4 regions of the Aeromonas veronii genome follow, and region 1 is predicted to be linked to each of the others. Evidence: predicted binding sites of a transcription regulator. Region 1 holds the regulator's gene; each other region holds the start of a gene.

The links. Region 1 encodes sigma-54, which starts transcription at its own class of promoters, with help from an activator protein. Its sites were predicted from a motif close to TGGCACNGTTTTNGCTT; they were not measured.
Region 2: glnA (glutamate--ammonia ligase) is a predicted target of sigma-54. The motif match lies at 2,252-2,268, and genes of this name have one in related genera.
Region 3: flgA (flagellar basal body P-ring formation chaperone FlgA) is a predicted target of sigma-54. The motif match lies at 2,948-2,964, and genes of this name have one in related genera.
Region 4: ABNP46_RS02570 (superinfection exclusion B family protein) is a predicted target of sigma-54. The motif match lies at 3,061-3,077, and genes of this name have one in related genera.

The regions. Positions count from the first base shown of each region.
Region 1 covers NZ_CP157875.1:423,963-429,005, reverse strand. Annotated here, with positions in the region: gene ABNP46_RS02080 (BglG family transcription antiterminator) at 1-759, shown strand, start outside; gene npr (PTS phosphocarrier protein NPr) at 771-1,043, opposite strand; gene rapZ (RNase adapter RapZ) at 1,064-1,930, opposite strand; gene ptsN (PTS IIA-like nitrogen regulatory protein PtsN) at 1,971-2,417, opposite strand; gene hpf (ribosome hibernation promoting factor) at 2,420-2,707, opposite strand; gene ABNP46_RS02055 (RNA polymerase factor sigma-54) at 2,728-4,167, opposite strand; gene lptB (LPS export ABC transporter ATP-binding protein) at 4,234-4,959, opposite strand; gene lptA (lipopolysaccharide transport periplasmic protein LptA) at 4,972-5,043, opposite strand, start outside.
Region 2 covers NZ_CP157875.1:228,810-233,852, reverse strand. Annotated here, with positions in the region: gene typA (translational GTPase TypA) at 162-1,973, opposite strand; gene glnA (glutamate--ammonia ligase) at 2,325-3,734, shown strand; gene ABNP46_RS01075 (DUF4124 domain-containing protein) at 3,930-4,499, shown strand; gene glnL (nitrogen regulation protein NR(II)) at 4,586-5,043, shown strand, end outside.
Region 3 covers NZ_CP157875.1:2,982,968-2,988,010, reverse strand. Annotated here, with positions in the region: gene ABNP46_RS13735 (peptide ABC transporter substrate-binding protein) at 1-760, shown strand, start outside; gene yfcE (phosphodiesterase) at 757-1,299, shown strand; gene ABNP46_RS13725 (flagella synthesis protein FlgN) at 1,324-1,740, opposite strand; gene flgM (flagellar biosynthesis anti-sigma factor FlgM) at 1,737-2,051, opposite strand; gene flgA (flagellar basal body P-ring formation chaperone FlgA) at 2,145-2,750, opposite strand; gene ABNP46_RS13710 (chemotaxis protein CheV) at 2,984-3,895, shown strand; gene ABNP46_RS13705 (CheR family methyltransferase) at 3,914-4,738, shown strand; gene flgB (flagellar basal body rod protein FlgB) at 4,801-5,043, shown strand, end outside.
Region 4 covers NZ_CP157875.1:528,606-533,648, forward strand. Annotated here, with positions in the region: gene ABNP46_RS02550 (carbohydrate porin) at 1-462, shown strand, start outside; gene ABNP46_RS02555 (LacI family DNA-binding transcriptional regulator) at 592-1,554, shown strand; gene ABNP46_RS02560 (heavy-metal-associated domain-containing protein) at 1,618-1,812, shown strand; gene ansB (L-asparaginase 2) at 1,941-2,999, shown strand; gene ABNP46_RS02570 (superinfection exclusion B family protein) at 3,119-3,706, shown strand; gene ABNP46_RS02575 (methylglyoxal synthase) at 3,767-4,225, opposite strand; gene bfr (bacterioferritin) at 4,473-4,952, opposite strand.

The DNA.
Region 1 (5,043 bases):
ATCCATATCGGCGTCGGACTGGAGCGCCACTATGACATCGGCTATAGCCGTCCCCCCCAGGCGTTACTGCTGTGCGATGCCGGCAATGCCACCTTCCGGGTACTGGAGGCGCGGATCAAGCGGGAATACCCCCAGTTGCAACTGACCAGTCTGGAATCCGTACGGGACTACGAGGGGCTCTCGCGGATCGAGCAGGATTTCGTGATAAGCACGGTCAAGGTGAGCGAGAAGAATGTGCCCGTGGTGCAGGTGGCCCCCTTCCCGGCCCAATATCAGTTGGAGCAGCTCGGCAAGCTGGTACTGGTCGATCGCACCCGCCCCTACCTGCTCGACAAGTACTTTGACGCCGACCATTTCATGGTGATCGATGAACCCATCAGCCAGTCAGCCCTGTTCACACGGGTCTGCGATCAGCTGGAAAGGGAAGAGCAGGTGGAAACGGGGTTCAGGGGATCCTTGCAGGAGCGGGAGCGTATCGTCTCCACCATGCTGGGAGACGGCATAGCCCTGCCCCACTCCCTCGGCCTGCTGGCCAGGCGCACCCTGGTCTATACGGTGCTGGCCCCCCAGGGCATCGACTGGGGCAATGGCGAGACGGCCACCCTCATCTTCCTGCTGGCCATCGCCAAGGCGGACTATGAGGAGGCCATGGGCCTCTACGATCTCTTCCTGGCCCTGATGAACGAAAAAGCCAGCAAGAATTTGCTGGCCTGTCGCAGTTTCGCCGGTTTCAAGGCACTGGCTCGCACCGGCGCCTAGTCAGAGGGCGCCTACTCTTCGTTGAAGCCCGAGGTGAACAGCGCCACCACCGCGGCCAGGGCTTCCGTCTCCTCCGGTCCTTCCACCTGCACTTCTACCTGTTTGCCCTGGGCGGAGTCCAGCATCAGCAGGCCGATCACGCTGTCCGCGTCGGCCTCGACCCCGTCCTCGTTGCGCAGCAGGACATGGGCATCGAAGCCCTGTACCAGTTCGAACAGCATCATGGCCGGTCTGGCATGAATACCCAGCTTGTTTTTGACTTCTACCGAGGCGGAAACGGTCATCTGTGCATCCTTCTGAGCTGTCAGACCTGCGCCGAGCGCTTGTCCAGGGTGCGGTGGCGGATCTGCACGTTCTTGCCGAGCAGGCGAAACGCGCTCGCCAACCGTTCGGCGATGAACACCGAGCGATGCTGGCCACCGGTGCAGCCGATACCCACGGTCACATAGCTGCGATTGTTGCGTTCCAGATGGGGCAACCAGGTGCCCAGCATGTTCTCGATCTGCTGGATGAACAGCATGACGTCCGTCTGGCTGGAGAGGTAGTTCGCCACAGGTTCATCCCGGCCGGTGAAAGGCTTGAGTTCGGGGATCCAGTGGGGATTTGGCAGGAAACGGGCATCGAACACGAAGTCTGCATCCTTGGGGATGCCGTACTTGAAGCCGAATGATTCAAACACCAGCACCAGCTCGTTCTCTTTCTTGCCGAGCACCCGGGTTTTGATGAGCTCGCTGAGATCGTGAATGCTGAGGTTGGTGGTGTCGATGCGCAGGTCGGCACTGGAAGAGAGGGGCGCCAGCAGGTGGGTCTCCTCCCGGATGGCCTCGTCCAGCGACAGCTTGTTGCGAGAGAGGGGGTGCAACCGGCGACTCTCGCCATAGCGTTTGAGCAGGGTAGTGTTGTCGGCGTCGAAGAAGAAGCTGGAGAATTCCACCCGCCCCTCGCTGCGTACCTGGGCCAGCAGATTCTCCAGCCGATCCTGCTCGGTGGGCAGGTTGCGCACGTCGATGCTGACCGCCAGCTTGTCATACTGGCTCTCCACCGAGACGATCAACTGGGGCAACAGATTGACCGGCAGATTGTCTACGCAGTAATACCCCAGATCTTCCAGCACCCGCAGGGCTACCGTCTTGCCGGAGCCCGAGCGACCGCTTACCACGATTAATTGCATCTTGTCCCCCCACGCCAACCTGGCTGTGCCTTGTCCGGCATCAGGCCGAGGTCATGATCTGATAGAGTTCTTCGTCACTGGTCGCCTGGCGCAACTGGCGGCAGACGGCCTTGTCACCCAACTTGGATGCCATCAGGGAAAGGGTCTTGAGATGCTGCTTGCACTCGCTTTCCGGCACCAGCAATGCAAAGAGCAGGTCAACCGGTTGATTGTCAATCGAGTCGAAAGGGATGGGTTCGGAGAAGGTCATCAGCACAGCCGTCGGCGCAAAGGCATCGTCAATGCGGCCATGCGGAATGGCAATACCGGCACCGATCCCGGTACTGCCCATTTTTTCCCGCGCCAGCAGGCTTTCAAACAACACCTGACGGGAGGTGCCGAGGCGCTCTGCGGCCAGTTCACTGATGATCTCGAGAGCGCGTTTCTTGCTGGTACAGGGGACCGCACTCTTGGTGCAGTCCCGACTCAGTATGTGTTCAAGTTGCATAGTTATTTTTGATTTAATTTATCTTTGTGCTTGATGATCTGTCTGTCCAGTTTATCAAGCAGGGTATCAATCGCAGCATACATGTCGGCATGCTCCGAGTTGGCGAACACCTCACCGCCGCTGACATGCAGCTTGGCTTCGGCAATCTGGTTCAGTTTTTCGACGCTCAACACCACATGGACGTTGTTGATATGGTCAAAGTGACGCTCGAGTTTGGCAAATTTGTTGTTCACATAATCACGCAGAGCTTCGGTAATCTCGACATGGTGTCCGGTCAGGTTAATTTGCATAACGTCTTCCTTTTGTTTGCCTAAACCAGGCGTTTGCGCTGATTGGATGGCGGGATCAACAAGGATTCACGGTACTTTGCGATCGTGCGTCTCGCCACCATAATACCCTGTTCGGCCAGCAAATCCGCGATCTTGCTATCACTAAGCGGCTTGGCGGGGTTTTCCGCCGTCACCAGCTTCTTGATCAAGGCGCGAATAGCGGTCGATGAGCACTCTCCTCCTCCTTCCGTATTCACGTGACTGGAGAAAAAAAACTTCAGTTCAAAGATGCCACGGGGCGTATGCATGTACTTCTGGGTCGTCACCCGCGAGATGGTCGATTCATGCATCTCCACCGCCTCGGCGATGTCATTGAGCACCATGGGTTTCATGGCTTCTTCCCCGTATTCGAAGAAGCCCTGCTGCTGCTCGACGATGCAGCTGGCCACCTTGAGCAGGGTGTCGTTACGACTCTCCAGACTCTTGATGAACCACTTCGCCTCCTGCAGGTGGGAGCGGATGAACTGGGTATCCGTGCTGCTGCGCGCGTTGCGGGCCATGGCCGCATAGGTCTCGTTGACGCGAATGCGCGGCGCCGAATCCGGGTTGAGCTCCACCACCCACTTGCTGCCTTTCTTGACCACGGACACATCCGGGATCACGTATTGGGATTCGCTCTGGATGACGCCGTTGCCGGGTCTGGGTTCCAGCTGCTGGATAAGGTCCAGCACCTCCTTGAGGTCGCTCTCCTTGAGCCGGGTCTTGCGCGCCAGGGTGCGATAGTCACGATTGCCAAGCAGATCCATGTGCTCGCTGATCACTTCCCGTGCCTCGTTGAGCCAGGGCAGATCGGAGGGATACTGGCCAAGCTGGATCAGCAGGCACTCCTGCACGGAGCGGGCGGCGATGCCGAGCGGATCGAAATGCTGCACCCGCTTGAGCACGGCCTCGACCTCATCCAGTTCCACTTCTACCTCGTCACTGCTGACTGCAGCCTGAATATCCTCGAGAGAAACCGTCAGATAACCGGATTCGTCGATGGCATCGATGATGGCGAGGGCGATGGCGGCATCCAGATCGCTGAACGGCGTCAGCCGCATCTGCCACAACAGATAGTCCTGCAGGTTCTCGGTGGTTTCCCCCTGATAGACGCTCTCCTCTCCATCGTGGATGGGGCCGGCGCTCTGGGCCGTCCCGGCGGAGTAGACCTCGTCCCAGGTGGTATCGACGGGCAGCTCGTCCGGCATCTTGTCCTGCGCCATGGCGTCACTGGAATCCAGCTGACTGGCATCGGCCACTTCGACCGGACTGGTTTCCTGCGCCTCGCTCTCCTCTTGCTCCAGCAAGGGGTTGTTGTCGAGCGCTTGCTGAATTTCCTGCTGGAGTTCCAGCGTGGAAAGCTGGAGCAGACGAATCGCTTGTTGTAATTGTGGCGTCATGGTCAGGGACTGACCGAGACGCAACTGTAATGTCGGCTTCATCTACGTCGGGATATCCTTATGTTCAGCGAGGCAGTCACCTAACAAAAATGAGGGAATGCCCCCTTACTATAGACTGAATTGATCGCCCAAATAGACGCGCTTGACCTGCTCATCGGCGAGGATATCCACCGGTGCGCCCTCGGCAATCATCTTGCCGTGGCTGACAATATAGGCCTTCTCACACACATCCAGGGTCTCGCGAACGTTGTGATCGGTGATCAGCACACCCAGCCCACGTTCCTTCAGATGCTGGATGATCTTTTTGATATCGATGACAGAAATGGGATCAACCCCTGCAAAAGGCTCATCCAGCAGAATAAATCTCGGCTCTGCCGCCAGCGCCCGGGCGATCTCGACCCGGCGGCGCTCCCCCCCTGACAGGCTCTGACCCAGGCTGTCACGGATGTGGGTGATGTTGAACTCTTCCAGCAGTTGCTCGACCTTGTCCTCCCGCTCCTCGCTGCTCAGTCCCTTGCGGGTCTGCATGACCCCCATCAGGTTGTCGAACACCGACAGACGGCGGAAGATGGAGGCTTCCTGAGGCAGGTAACCGATGCCGTTGCGCGCACGGATGTGCATGGGCTGCAGGCTGATATCCTGATCGTCGATGGTGATGAGCCCGGCATCCCGCTGCACCAGCCCCACTATCATGTAGAAGGAGGTGGTCTTGCCAGCTCCGTTCGGGCCAAGCAGCCCCACGATCTGGCCGGTGCCCACTTCCAGGCTGACGTCACTGACCACCATGCGACGCTTGTAGCTCTTCTGCAAGCCCACTGCTTTTAACACTGCCATGACTGTTGTTTCCTACTTCTTCTGTTCGGCGGGCTTGTCGAAATTCTCGACCTGATCCGGCAGGAACACCGTCTTGACGCGCTG
Region 2 (5,043 bases), 200 kb from region 1:
CGCAATTCTCGAACAATTCATCATGCCGATATTGTGTCAGATAGGGTGGCCATTTGGCCACCTGCGTGCAGCCCAGACCCGTCAGCGTGGCTCGCACCCGGGCAAGCGCCCATAAAAAAAGAGGCCATAAGGCCTCTCTTTGGTCTGTCGATGAACAGCTATCAAGCACGACCGGCGCGCTTGCGATCCATCTCGGTCAGCAGCTTCTTGCGGATACGGATCGCCTTGGGGGTGATCTCGACCAGCTCGTCGTTGTCGATGAACTCGAGGGCCTGTTCCAGGGTCATGCGGATCGGCGGAGTCAGCACCTGGGCTTCGTCGGTACCGGAGGCACGCATGTTGGTCAGCTGTTTGCCCTTCAGGCAGTTGACGGTCAGGTCGTTGGAGCGGGAGTGGATCCCGATCACCTGGCCTTCGTACACCTCGGTCGCGTGACCGATGAACAGACGACCACGATCTTGCAGGCCGAACAGGGCGAAGGTCAGAGCCTTGCCGGTGGCGTTGGAGATCAGCACGCCGTTCTGACGCTCACCGATGCTGCCACCCTTGTGCGGACCGTAGTGGTCGAAGGTGTGGTACAGCAGGCCGGTACCTGAGGTCATGGTCAGGAACTCGGTCTGGAAGCCGATCAGGCCACGGCTCGGGATCATGAAGTCCAGACGGACACGGCCCTTGCCATCCGGGGTCATGTTGGTCATCTCGCCCTTACGCAGACCGAGTTGCTCCATCACGGAACCCTGGTGGATCTCTTCCACGTCGACAGTCACGGTTTCGAACGGCTCTTGCAGAACGCCGTCAACGGTGCGCAGGATAACTTCCGGACGGGATACGGCCAGCTCGTAACCTTCGCGACGCATGTTTTCGATCAGGATGGACAGGTGCAGTTCACCACGGCCGGAGACGCGGAACTTGTCCGGATCTTCGGTCTCTTCCACGCGCAGGGCCACGTTGTGGACCAGCTCCTGGTTCAGACGCTCCAGGATGTTGCGGGAAGTCACGAACTTGCCTTCTTTACCGGCGAACGGGGAGGTGTTCACCTGGAAGGTCATGTTCACGGTCGGCTCGTCAACGGAGAGCGGCGGCAGGGCTTCGACGGCGTTGTTGTCACAGACGGTGTCGGAGATCTTCAGCTCGCCCAGACCGGTGATGGCGATGATGTCGCCCGCTTGCGCGTCGGCCACTTCGGTACGGGACAGACCCAGGTAACCCAGCACCTGACCGACCTTGCCGGTACGGCTCTTGCCGTTGGCACCGACGATGGTGACCTGTTGGTTGGTCTTGACGCGACCACGGGTGATACGGCCGATACCGATGACACCGACGTAGGAGTTGTAGTCCAGCTGGGAGATCTGCATCTGGAAACCACCGTCTGCGTCAGCCTTGGGGGCTTCCACGTTGTCGACGATGGCCTGGAACAGGGGTTCCATGTTCTCGGACGGCACGTCCTGATCCATGGTGGCCCAGCCGTTCAGTGCAGAGGCGTAAACAACCTTGAAGTCCAGCTGCTCATCGGTGGCACCCAGGTTGTCAAACAGGTCGAATACCTGATCCATTACCCAGTCAGGACGAGCACCCGGACGGTCGATCTTGTTGATGACCACGATCGGCTTCAGGCCCTGGGCGAACGCCTTCTGGGTCACGAAACGGGTTTGCGGCATCGGGCCGTCGACGGCGTCGACCAGCAGCAGCACGGAGTCAACCATGGACAGTACGCGCTCAACTTCACCACCGAAGTCGGCGTGACCCGGGGTATCAACGATGTTGATGCGGTAGTCGTTCCAGCGGATCGCAGTGTTCTTGGCGAGAATGGTGATGCCACGTTCCCGTTCCAGATCATTGGAGTCCATGATCCGTTCCTGACCTTCGCTGGTGCGATCCAGAGTGCCGGATTGCTGCAGCAGCTTATCAACCAGAGTCGTTTTGCCGTGGTCAACGTGCGCAATAATCGCAATATTGCGTAAATTCTCTAACATTCTCGCCTCAAATCACCGGGTAAAATTGGGCGCTAATTGTACTCTCGCCTTTGTGATCTGCCTAGCAGAATTGCAGACCATTCGTGCACGACAGGGGATCAGGATCATAGACCCCGTTTGAAAAGCCTGCTTAGATGGGGGTTGGAACGCTGGCGCACCATATTGGTGCACCAAAAGGATCCAAGGTTGCACCACTATGAGGCGCAACACTGCACGAGAGCGGGTGACCCGACAGCCTGAAACGGTGCAAATGCCCTGAAATCAAGCTGTCACAAACTTGGCACGATACTGGCTTATGTGAATATGACGACGCATTCACCCAAAGAGTTTTAACACCGGAGGTTACTTAGCATGTCAGCCCAGAACGTTTTGGCCCTGATCCAGGAACACGAAGTCAAGTTTGTTGATCTGCGCTTTACCGACACCAAGGGTAAAGAACAGCACGTATCCATTCCTTCCCATCAGGTCGATGAAGACTTCTTCGAAGATGGCAAGATGTTCGATGGTTCCTCCATCGGCGGCTGGAAGGGCATCAATGAGTCTGACATGGTGCTGATGCCGGACCCGGCCTCCGCCAAGCTGGATCCCTTCACTGAAGAGACCACCCTGAACATCGTCTGTGACGTGCTCGAGCCCGCCACCATGCAAGGCTACGACCGCGATCCGCGCTCCATCGCCAAGCGCGCCGAAGATTTCCTGAAGTCCAGCGGCATCGCTGACACCGTGCTGTTCGGGCCGGAGCCGGAATTCTTCATGTTCGACAACATCACCTTCTCCAACACCATGGGCCACAGCTTCGTGAAGATCGAATCCGAAGAAGCTGCCTGGAACTCCGGTACCGACTACGAGCACGGCAACAAGGGTCACCGTCCCTTCGTCAAGGGTGGTTACTTCCCGGTTGCACCGGTTGACTCCTCCCAGGATATCCGTGCCGCCATGTGTCTGGTGCTGGAAGAGATGGGCCAGGTGGTCGAAGCGCACCACCATGAAGTGGCGACCGCCGGTCAGAACGAGATCGCGACCCGCTTCAACACTCTGACTCTGAAAGCGGACGAAGTGCAGGTGCTGAAGTACGTGATCCACAACGTGGCCCACGCCTACAACAAGACCGTTACCTTCATGCCCAAACCCATGTTCGGTGACAACGGCTCCGGCATGCACTGCCACCAGTCCCTGGCCAAGAACGGCGTCAACCTGTTCGCCGGCGACCTGTACGGCGGTCTGTCCGAGATGGCGCTGCACTACATCGGCGGCATCATCAAGCACGCCAAGGCCATCAACGCCTTCGCCAACCCGACCACCAACTCCTACAAGCGTCTGGTACCAGGCTACGAAGCCCCGGTCATGCTGGCCTACTCCGCCCGCAACCGCTCTGCCTCCATCCGTATTCCGGTGGTGCCGAGCCCGAAAGCCCGTCGCATCGAGGTTCGCTTCCCGGATCCGGCAGCCAACCCCTACCTGGCCTTCGCCGCCCAGCTGATGGCCGGCCTGGACGGTATCATCAACAAGATCCATCCGGGCGATGCCATGGACAAGAACTTGTATGACCTGCCGCCGGAAGAAGCCGCCGAAGTGCCGACCGTTGCCGGCTCTCTGGACGAAGCCCTGTCTGCCCTGGACGCAGACCGCGAGTTCCTGACCCGTGGTGGCGTGTTCAGCGATGACTTCATCAACTCCTACCTGGAGCTGAAGCAGCAGGACGTGGATCGCGTACGCATGACCCCGCACCCGCTGGAGTTTGAGCTGTACTACTCCGTCTAATCGGTGTCCTTGCGTCATCAACATGAAAACCCGCCAGCTGGCGGGTTTTTTTATGGTGGGCCGGCAGCCCGCACACGCGCCATTCACGGAAGAAACCGCCAGCCCATCGATCGATATCCGCCCCATATTTCCGACAATCGGTCTGGCCGTTTTTTCTCTGATAGGATTAAGCTGAACCCCGTCAAGGAGAGATGGATGAACACAGTGCCATGGATGCTGAGCCTCTTGCTGATGCTGCCTTTCGCCGCCCAGGCTGCCAGGGTCTACTCCTGGGTCGATGCCAACGGCGTGACCCACTACACCGATGCTCCCCCTCCCGGCAAGAGTGCCAAGGAGCTGGATCTTCGGGTCTCCCCCCTCATCGGCACCGCCCCCCACTCGGTGCAGGTAGACAACTTCAATCATCTGACCGGGGTTGATGACAAGAAGGCACAGGCGGCCGCCACGCTGTCTGTCGAGCTGCTCTCCCCCGAGCCAGGCAGTACCCTGCGTGACAACACGGGCAACATCGTCTTCCAGGCCGAGGTCAATCCCCAGGCACCGGTACAGTTCGATCTGCGCCTGCTGCTCAACGGCAAGGCCGTCCCCCTGGTCCATAACAGCCTGGCAATCCGGGTGGAGAACCTCGATCGCGGCGCCCATCAGGCGCAGCTCGAGCTGCTCGCCAAAGACGGTACGATCCTTGCTAAATCCAAGCCAACCACCTTTTACCTGCACAGAACCACGGTGGATCCGGCTCCCAAGGCCACCCCCAAAGCGGATTAGGGGTGATGTGATGCACCGATGCGGGTAAACTCAATGCACCATATCGGTGCATAATCGGTGAGCAGCACCGTTTTAGGGAGAAACCAGTGCCAACCCGCTCGGACAACGCCAAGACACTCTTGGACAACCTGCTGACCGCCGTCATCCTGATGGACGAGCGGCTCTGCATTCAATTCGTCAACCCGGCGGCAGAGCAGCTGCTCTCCCTCAGCGAGCGGCGCCTGATCGGCATAGAGCTGCCCTATCTGCTCGAACACATCTCCCTCGATCTGCAGCGATTCAAACAGTGCCTCATTTCGGGGCAAGGCTTCACCGACAGCGAAGTGACCCTGGTGGTGGAAGGGGAACCCAGGCTGGTGGAGATCAGCGTCAGCCCCATGGCCGACACCCAGGGCAGCGGTGAACAGCGGCTGATGGTGGTGGAGCTGCGCAAGATCGATCAGCAGAAGAAGATAAGCCAGGAGCTGCAGCAACATGCCCAGCAGCAGGCGGCCAAGGAGCTGGTGCGCGGTCTGGCCCACGAGATCAAGAATCCCCTCGGTGG
Region 3 (5,043 bases), 2.0 Mb from region 1:
CTATCTCTATACCTTCAACCTGCGCCGCCCGGAGCTGCAGGATGTACGGGTGCGCCAGGCCCTCGCCATGGCCATCGATCGCCGCTTGCTGACCGACAAGGTGAGCGGCCAGGGTGAGCCGCCGGCCTGGTCCCTGCTGCCCGCCATGCCGGGTTATGAGGCGCTCGGCTCCGAGCTCGCCACCCTGGATCAGCCGACGCGGCTGGCCAAGGCCGCGGCCTTGCTGAACGAGGCGGGTTACAACCGCGATCATCCCCTCACGCTGACCCTGACCTACAACACCTCGGAAAATCACAAGCGGCTGGCGCTGGCGGTGGCCGCCATGTGGAAGCCGCTGGGGGTGGAGGTGGTGCTCAACAACATGGAGTGGAATGCCTACCAGGTGGCGAAGGACAGCGGTGATTTCATGCTGGCCCGTTCATTTTTGTTTGGTGATTATGTTGAACCATCATCCATGCTCAGCAGTTTCCGCTGCCAGGATCCCCAGAACGAGAGCGGCTACTGCAATCCCGCCTTCGATGCCCTGTTGCAACAGGCGGCGGACAGCCTGGATGGCAAGGCCCGCAACGGCTACTACCATCAGGCCGAGCGAATGCTGATGGACGAGATGCCCGTCATCCCCGTCTATCACTACAACCAGATGCGGCTGGTGGACCCCTCCCTGCGCGGCCTGCCGAGCAGCAATCTCAAGGGTTCCATCGCCACCAAGGATCTCTACTTCAGCCAGCCGCCGGTCGCAAAGGAAGGGAGCGCACCATGAAGATCGCCATCATCTCCGACATTCACGGCAGCCTGCTTGCGCTGGAGACAACGCTGGCGCGGCTCGCCCCCTGGCAGCCGGATCACTATCTGCTGCTCGGGGACTTGCTCAATCACGGCCCGCGCAATCCGGTCCCCGAGGGCTATGCCCCGGCGGCGGTGGCCGAGCGGCTCAATCAACTGGCGCCGCAGATCATGGCGGTACGGGGCAATTGCGACTCGGAAGTGGATCAGACGCTGCTCGATTTCCCCATCACGGCCCCCTACAACCAGCTGCTGGTGGACGGGCGACGCTGGTTCGCGAGCCACGGCCACCTCTATCAGCCGCAGGCGGTGCCCCTGCCTGCGGGCAGCCTGTTCATCAGCGGCCACACCCATCTGCCCGTGCTGAAGCGGGAAGGGGATCGGGTGCTGGTGAATCCGGGGTCTATCTGTTTTCCGCGAGGGGAGTGGCCGGCAAGTTATGGCCGCTATCAGGATGGCATCCTGAGCATTCACGGCTGCGCCGATGGGGCCGAGCTGATGCGACTGGTGTTGTAACGAAAAGCGAGAAGAGAGCGGCGATCAGGCCTTGATGCCGAGGGAGCGGGTCCCCGAACGTGTGTTGCCCTTGGCGTCATAGGTCAGGGAGTTGCTGTCTCTGAGCTTGCTGAGGAAGCTGGCCAGACGGCGATTGGAGATGATGCTGAGTTCGAGCAGGCGACCGTTGAGATCGTTCTGTTCCTGACAGGCATCCAGTTTGCTTTGCAAGGCCTGCAACTGCGCGGGGAAGGCGCTCAGTTGCTGACGCAGATCCGGCTGCTTGGCCAGGGTCTGATCCAGGGTTTCGATGGCAGCCAGCAGTTGCTGCTTGCGCTCGGCCAAGGCTGGCAGGGCCAGCGCCCTGTGCTGCTTGAGCAGATCAAATTCCTCCGCCAGCACGCCTTGCATCTGGGAGAGATGGTCGTCCTGGGCGCGCAACAGCTCGGCTAAGTCCATCATCCGAGGCGTTTATCCAGATCCGCTTCGAAGCTGAACATCTTCTTGGCGACGGCTTCGCTGTCGACCTTGTATTCACCGCTGGCGATGGCCTTCTTGAGGCTCTCGACGCGGCTCTCGTTACCGGTCGAGACGGTGTTGAGGGTTTTGCTCATCTGTTGCAATTGCTGTGCCTCGCTGGTCAAGGAGACAGAGTCAGCCTTGACGGGGGTCGCGCGGCTGCCTTCGGCCGAAGTCGTAGACTTGCTGGCGACGCTGGTTGCATTGTTTTGCAGCCGGCTGTTTGCCAAGTTGTTGATATTGTTGATAGCCATAGGGTTACCTTCGTCTGCTTTGCTGTTCGCTTATCTGGTTATCGGTGACGGCGGTCAGAACTTTAGAAAAAAAATCGGGCATTAACAAAATAATCAGAATGTGACCACCACGGAGCCGACGGCATCGACCTTGCCTTGCACCTGCCTGCCCGAGCGGATGTTGACGAGCCTGATCATGTCTCCGAAGCTGCCATCTTGCAAGGCTCGGGCCATGGTTTTGATCTGCATGCTGCTGTTTTCGGCGCTGAGGGTGACCTGGTCCCCCTTACATACCACGCACACCTGGGTGAGGCGGATGGGCTGGCCGGGTTTGAGCTCCCGCTTGCTGCGCACCCCGATGAGGGGAGCGGTGTCGCTCAAGTAGTCTCCACGGATCAGGGTTTGATCCTGGTAGGCCAGGGTCAGCATGCCCTCGCTCAGGATGTCGCCCTTGGCCACGGGGGCCGCCACGGTGACATAGGGTTTCTGGATGCTGACCCGCACCGGCAGATAGAGATCCCAGGGCTTGTCCCCCTCGCACTTGAGATAGACAGTGGTGTTGCGGCGGATCTCTATCTTGCTGGGGAAGGAGAGGGTCAGGGCCTCTTCACAGCGGCTCAAGGGGAGGCGCTCGTCGATGGAGGCGGCAGTCACCTCGGCCTGGGCATCCAGGGGGATATCCAGCTGGCCGAGCACGAACTCCTGTGCCTGCTCCTGCAGGTATTGGGTGACCTCGGATGCCCGGGCCTGAGAGAGGCCGACAAAGGGCAGTAAGATGAGGAAAAGTCTACTAATCATTTTTGCTTGCCGGTCGATAAGCTGTTCACGTATATCACCGTAGTTAACTATGCTTGCTGCAGAATTTGGCCGCCCAGACAACAAGAGTCTGACGCACGCCAGCCTGTATGCGAAGACATATGCATGATTAATGCCAGCGTTTTTAGGGAGTGTTTATGGCGGGTATTCTCGATTCGGTCAATCAACGTACCCAGCTAGTGGGACAAAACCGGTTGGAACTGTTGTTGTTTCGTCTCAACGGACGTCAAAGATTTGGCATCAACGTCTTCAAGGTGCGTGAGGTGCTGCAGTGTCCGCCTCTGACCGTCATGCCCAAGCTGAACTCCTGCATCCGCGGGGTGGCGCACATTCGTGGCCAGACCATCTCGGTCATCGATCTCAGCATGGCGATGGGTAAACGTCCGATCCAGGATCTCTCCAAGTGCTTCATCATCATCTCCGAGTACAACCGATCCATTCAGGGGTTCCTGGTGCACTCGGTGGAGCGCATCATCAACATGAACTGGGAATCCATCCTGCCGCCCCCCAAAGGCGCCGGGCGCATCAACTACATGACGGCGGTCACCGAGGTGGACGGCGAGCTGGTGGAGATCCTGGACGTGGAGCGGATTTTGAACGAGATCTCGCCGGTCTCCACCGAGGTGAGTGCCGAGCTGGTGGACGCCAGCGTGGAGCGCAATCCCCATGGTCGCCCGGTGCTGGTGGCGGATGACTCCTCGGTGGCGCGCAAGCAGGTGCAGCGGGCGCTGGAAGCCATCGGCGTGCAGTGTGTGCTGGCCAAGGATGGGCGCGAAGCCCTCAACATGCTGCTGGAGATGGCCAAGCAGGGGCCCATCCTGGATCAGATTGCCCTGGTCATCTCGGACATCGAGATGCCGGAGATGGACGGTTACACCTTCACCGCCGAGATCCGCAACAATCCCGCACTCAAGGATTTGCATGTTATTCTGCACACTTCCCTCAGTGGGGTGTTTAATCAGGCCATGGTCCAGAAGGTTGGTGCAAACAACTTCATCGCCAAGTTCCAGCCGGATGAATTGGCCAAGGCCGTACAAGGCGCACTCTAATAAAGAAGAAAAAACTGCATGAAGACACTTTCGGACGACTTATACAAACAATTCAGCAATTTTCTGGCGCAACAGAGCGGGATCGTGCTGGGTGACAACAAACAGTATCTGGTCAAGAGTCGTCTGTCGCCCTTGATGACTCAGTTTGGTATCGAGAGTCTGTCTGAACTGGTGACCCGCTCCATGGGGATCCGGGAGCGGGAGCTGAAGATGGCCGTGGTGGACGCCATGACCACCAACGAGACCCTGTGGTTTCGCGATACCTATCCGTTTCAGCTGCTCAGCGACAAGATCTTCCCGGAGCTGGGCAAGAGTGGCCGCCCCATCAAGATCTGGTCTGCCGCCTCCTCCTCCGGGCAGGAGCCCTATTCCATCGCCATGACGGCGCTGGAGCAGCAGGTGAAACGGCCGGGTACCCTGCCGGGCGGGGTGCAGATCGTCGGCACAGACATCTCCAGCACCATGCTCAACCAGTGCAAGGAGGGGGTCTATGACAGCCTGGCGCTGGCGCGCGGCCTCTCCCCCGAGCGCAAGCGGCTGTTCTTCGAGCCCTGCGGTGACAACAAGATGCGGGTGTCGGAGCGTGTCAGAAAATTGACCAGCTTCCGCCCCCTGAATCTGCTGGAGAGTTACAGCCTGCTCGGCAAGTTCGACATCATCTTCTGTCGCAACGTGCTCATCTACTTCGCCCCCGAGGTGAAGTCCAAGATCCTCAACCAGTTTGCCAGCAGCCTCAATCCCGGCGGCTATCTGATGCTGGGGGCCTCGGAGTCCCTGGCCGGTCTCACCGACAAGTTCGAGATGATCCGCTGCAACCCCGGCATCGTCTACAAAGTCAAATAACTCCCTTCTAACCCCTCTTTGGCACACCTCTTGCTAAACATTCGTGAAGCAGGAGGTGCGCTATGGCAATTTCATTCGACAAGGCATTCGGGGTTCACCAGTACACGCTGAGCGTTCGCGCCAAGCGTGCCGAGGTGCTGTCCAGCAACATCGCCAACGCGGATACCCCGGGTTTCAAGGCAAGAGACATCGATTTCTCCCAGGCCTTGCAGCAGGCCCAGAGCCAGCAAGGGTTCGGTCTGGCCACCACCAGCGAGAAACACTTCGCCTTGCAGATGGACGCCCCGGGCACGACCCAGTATCGC
Region 4 (5,043 bases), 100 kb from region 1:
TTGAAGGTGGCACTGGGGGCCGAAGGCAACGTGATCAATGACGCCATCGTCACCAGTGACGACGTTTCCGTCTCCGATCGTCTGGGCTACGGCATCACCACCAGCTGGACCCAGGATGCCCTGGTCATCAACGCCAGTGCGGCCCGTATGGACGCCGAAGATGAAACCGATACCACTTTGGGTGCCAACCTCGTCTGGTACAACGCGGGTCTGGGCTACATCTATGCCATCAACGACATCACGAACGCCAACCTGAACAACACCAGTGCCGACTTCAGCAAGATGATCGGCAAGCACACCATCAACACCGTCTATGCCTCCTACAAGATCCCCAGCGTGCTGGATCTCAGCAACTTCGACATCTATCTGGGGGCCTACTGGTCGCAGCTGAACGTCGACAGCGGCGAGGTGGACAACATGGATCGCTACGGTGGCCGGGTGCGTTTCAAATACTACTTCTGATAACAAGCCTGCGTGACAGAGGGGAGCCCTGGCTCCCCTTTTCCGTTGGTGCAACGAGGCAACCCTTACCGGCTGGCGTCGGTTTGTGCTAGGATGGAAACCTGTTAACCGGTTACCGTTGATGAAGCCATGGCCAATATTACCGATGTCTCGCGCCTCGCGAATGTATCAAAAGCCACCGTTTCCCGTGTCCTGAGCGGTTCGCGCGGGGTGCGTGAAGAGAGCCGGCTGGCCGTGTTGCAGGCGGCGGAGCAACTGAACTTTCGCCCCAATGCGACCGCTCGCTCCCTCGCCACCCAGGCGACCGACTGCATCGGCGTCATCCTCTCGCCCCAGTTGGGCGGCCATCTGGCCAGCATGTTGCCCCTGATCGACGGATTTCTCACTGAGGCCGGCAAGAGCATGCTGGTGCGTTTCGCCGAAGGGCTGTCCCAACAGCAGCAAGCGGTCGACGAGCTGCTGGGAGGCCGCTGTGACGGCGTGCTGGTGATCGGTGCCAAAGAGGCGCTGCAAGCGGATGAGCGACTGATCCAGCTCGATGGTGTCACCGATTCGGACAACCTCAATCTCTGCTATGACCTGACTTTCGCCACCGAGAGCGCCTGCCGTTTCCTGCTCGGCAAGGGGCATCGTCAGCTGGTGCTGATGCTCGATGACAAACACTCACCCGCCGGAAAGCATGCCATCCAGGGCTATCAGCAGGCGCTGCAACAGCAGTCTCTGCCCTACAACAGCCAGTTGGTGATCGACGGCACCGGCAACCAGCAAGCCCTGCTCGGTCTGCTCAACCGCTATCTGCCCTTCACCGCACTCATCGTGCAGCGCGATACCCTGGCCGCCGATGCCATGCGCCTGCTGCGAGAGTTCAACCTCAGCATTCCGCAGGACGTTTCCGTGATGAGCCTGGAGGGATCCCCATTGGCGGATCAGCTGACCCCGCCGCTCACCTGTATCGAGTACCCGAGCGAACGTCTGGCGCAGGAGTGCGTACGTCTGCTGCAGGCCCAGCTGGCCCAGCGCCTGCTCCCCGCAGACGAGCAGTTGAAGTTCCACGGCCGCCTGCTGGTGCGTGAATCCGTAGTCGCGCGCTGACGCTTGACCTTGCCGCTGGCGGCAGCTTTAGGCTGGGATCACATTCACGAGAGGAGAGAGAATATGGCTATTGAACTCACCGTATCCGGCATGTCCTGTGGCGGTTGCGCCGCCAGCCTGCAAAAAGCCCTGCTGGCCCAGAGCGCGGTAACGCAGGCCAAGGTCGACTTCGACAGCAGCAAGGCCGTGGTGGAGAGCACCCTCAGCAAGGCCGAGATCATCGCGCTGATCGAGGCCAAGGGTTTCTCGGTAGAGTGAACTAACGCTATATAGGTATAAAACAGACCAATATTCTGTTTACTTGTTTTTATTGGTGAGAATGATCACTTAAATCCGTTTTAAAAAGCATAAAAATGCTGCAATCAACCCATCAGAAGGATTGCAGCATGACCCTCCCTATCCGCAAGACCCTGCTCGCCGCCGTACTCGGCCTGACCCTTTCCCCCCTGGCCATGGCCCTGCCCAGCGTGCACATACTGGCGACCGGTGGCACCATCGCCGGGGCGGGCCAGTCTGCCACCCAGTCCAACTACGAGGCCGGCAAGGTGGCCATCGAGACCCTGATCGCCGCCGTGCCCGAGATGAAGAACGTGGCCGAGGTGCAGGGGGAGCAGGTGGTGAAGATCGGTTCCCAGGACATGAACGACGAGGTGTGGCTCAAGCTGGCCAAGCGGGTGAACGAGCTGCTGGCCAAGGATGATGTGGATGGCATCGTCATCACCCACGGCACCGATACCATGGAAGAGACCGCCTACTTCCTGAATCTCACCGTCAAGAGCGACAAGCCGGTGGTGCTGGTCGGCGCCATGCGTCCCTCCACCGCCATGAGTGCCGACGGTCCGCTGAACCTCTACAACGCCGTGGTCACCGCCTCGGACCCAAGCTCCAGGGGGCGTGGCGTCATGGTCGCCATGAACGATACCGTGCTGGATGCCCGTGACGTCACCAAGACCAATACCACTGGGGTGCAGACCTTTGCCGCCCCGAACTTCGGCCCGCTCGGCTACATCCACAACGGCAAGATCGACTATCAACGCAGCCCGGCCCGCCTGCACACCAGCAAGACCCCGTTCGACGTGAGCAAGCTGGACAAGCTGCCCCAGGTCGGCATCGTCTACAACTATGCCAATGCCACCGACCTGCCCGCTAAAGCCATGGTGGACGCCAAGTTTGACGGCATCGTCAGCGCCGGGGTGGGCAACGGCAACCTCTATCACACCCTGTTCGATACCCTGGCCAAGGCGAGCGAGGACGGCATCCGGGTGGTGCGCTCCGCCCGCGTGCCGACCGGCGCCACCACTCTGGATGCGGAGATCGACGATGCCAAGTACGGCTTCGTGGCCGCCGGCACCCTGAATCCGCAGAAGGCGCGCATCCTGCTGATGCTCTCCCTGACCCAGAGCAAGGATCCCAAGCAGATCCAGCGCTGGTTCCAGGAGTTCTAAGCGCATTTTTTCAGATGGATTCAACGGGAGGCTCAGGCCTCCCGTTTTCATTTCCAAGCCTTGGCACAGTCATTGCTATGGGTAGACCACTGTCCACAATGCTCTGGGAAGGATGAACGATGAAACGGTGGATCCAACATTTCTATCAGCTGAACCGCCTCAACTGGCTCATGGTCTGGCTGCTGCTCTGCTGCAGCATCATCCTGCTGTTCCCGGCGGGATTGATGAAAGGAGCCGTCAGCCAGTGGGCCACGGCCCATGCGGCCTGGCTCGGAGTCGGCATGCTGATCGCCATCTCCTATTTCTGCAGCCAGGGTTTCCTGATCTTCTGGGAGTGGGCCTGTGACGAGTGGCAGTCCCGCCGCCAGCAGGATCAACTGGCCCAGATGATCGGCTTCCTCGACTTCAACGAGAAGGCGGTACTGCGCGAGTTCGTATTGCAGCGCAAGAGCGTCATAAACCTGCCGATCACCGAGCCCGCCGTCAAAAATCTGATGGATGCCGGGGTGCTGACCTATGCCTATGGCAAGCCGGTGCGGGAGAAGGATGACGAGAACCAGATCCGCGCCCTGATGATCGCGCTGCCGGCACGGCCGCTGCTCACCTACAAGGTACTGGGGTTGTCTCGCGGCAAGATGAGCGATGAGCAGGTGGAGCAGATCATGAATGCCAGACCCAAGTTCGCCCAGAAGAGCTTCCAGCGCTGAGTTTCACGCATCTTGAATAAAAAAGCCGGACACTGTCCGGCTTTTTGCTGTCTGGGGCGCTTACTCGGTTCTTGCCTTGAGGTAGCCAGCGTAGTCCGGCACCTGCACGCTGAAGGCGCGCTGCATGTGCGGGCTGTCCATGATGAAGTCCGCGGTCGCTTCGTTGGTGGCGACCGGAATGTTCCACACCGCCGCGAGGCGCAGCAGGGCCTTCACATCCGGATCGTGAGCCGCGGCGTTGAGGGGATCCCAGAAGAAGATCATCACGTCGATCTTGCCTTCGGCGATCAGGGCGCCGAGCTGCTGATCGCCGCCCATGGGGCCGGAGAAGAGGCAGGTGATGGGCAGTTGTGCCTGCTTGCCGAGCAGGGTGCCGGTGGTGCCGGTCGCATAGAGATGGTGGAGCTTGAGCTCCTCCTTGCGTCTCAGCACCCAGTTCAGCAAGGGGGCCTTCATGTTGTCGTGAGCCACCAGGGCTACCCGTTTGTGGGGCGCCATCTCACGTGCGATCAGTTCCATGGGGTCATCCGTAGCAAAGTGATGGGAATAGGGCTGTATCCTAATCGAAAGCGGCGCCCGCTGTCTTGCCGTGCACCGTAACTGTGATCTTCTCGACGCTTGCGACCTGGGATATCGACGTATTGCCAGCAGCGGGCCGCGCAATGATGGCCCTGTCCGCTGCGTCGGAGGCATGCATTCCGTGCTGATACAGGCGAGAAAAAACCCGCCGAAGCGGGTTGGGACGCGGCGTCATGCCATCTCCACTTCAGGATGACTCCGAGTGCAGCTGGGATTGCTGGTAGTTTTCCAGACCGATGCGATCGATGAGATCAAGCTGGGTCTCCAGCCAGTCCACATGATCTTCCTCGTCTTCCAGGATCTTCTGGAACAGGTCACGGCTGACGTAGTCATGGACAGATTCGGCATAGGTGATGGCCACCTTCAGGTCGGGGATGGCATCCATCTCCAGCGAGAGATCGCAACGCAACATCTCGTCGACCGTCTCACCGATGCGCAGCTTGCCCAGGTCTTGCAAATTGGGCAGTCCTTCCAGAAACAGTACCCGCTTGACCAGTTCGTCGGCATGCTTCATCTCATCGATGGACTCGTGGTATTCCTTGTGCCCAAGACCCTTGAGGCCCCAGTCATCATAGATGCGGGCATGGAGGAAATACTGGTTGATGGCCACCAACTCATTGGCCAGCACCTTGTTGAGGTGGGCAATGATCTTGGGATCTCCTTTCATCGACATTACTCCTTATGTTCGTGCCAGTGGCAGCGATCACTAGAGCTTAGTCCAGAAAAGTGACAATAGAAGAACCGGCGATTTTACTCGC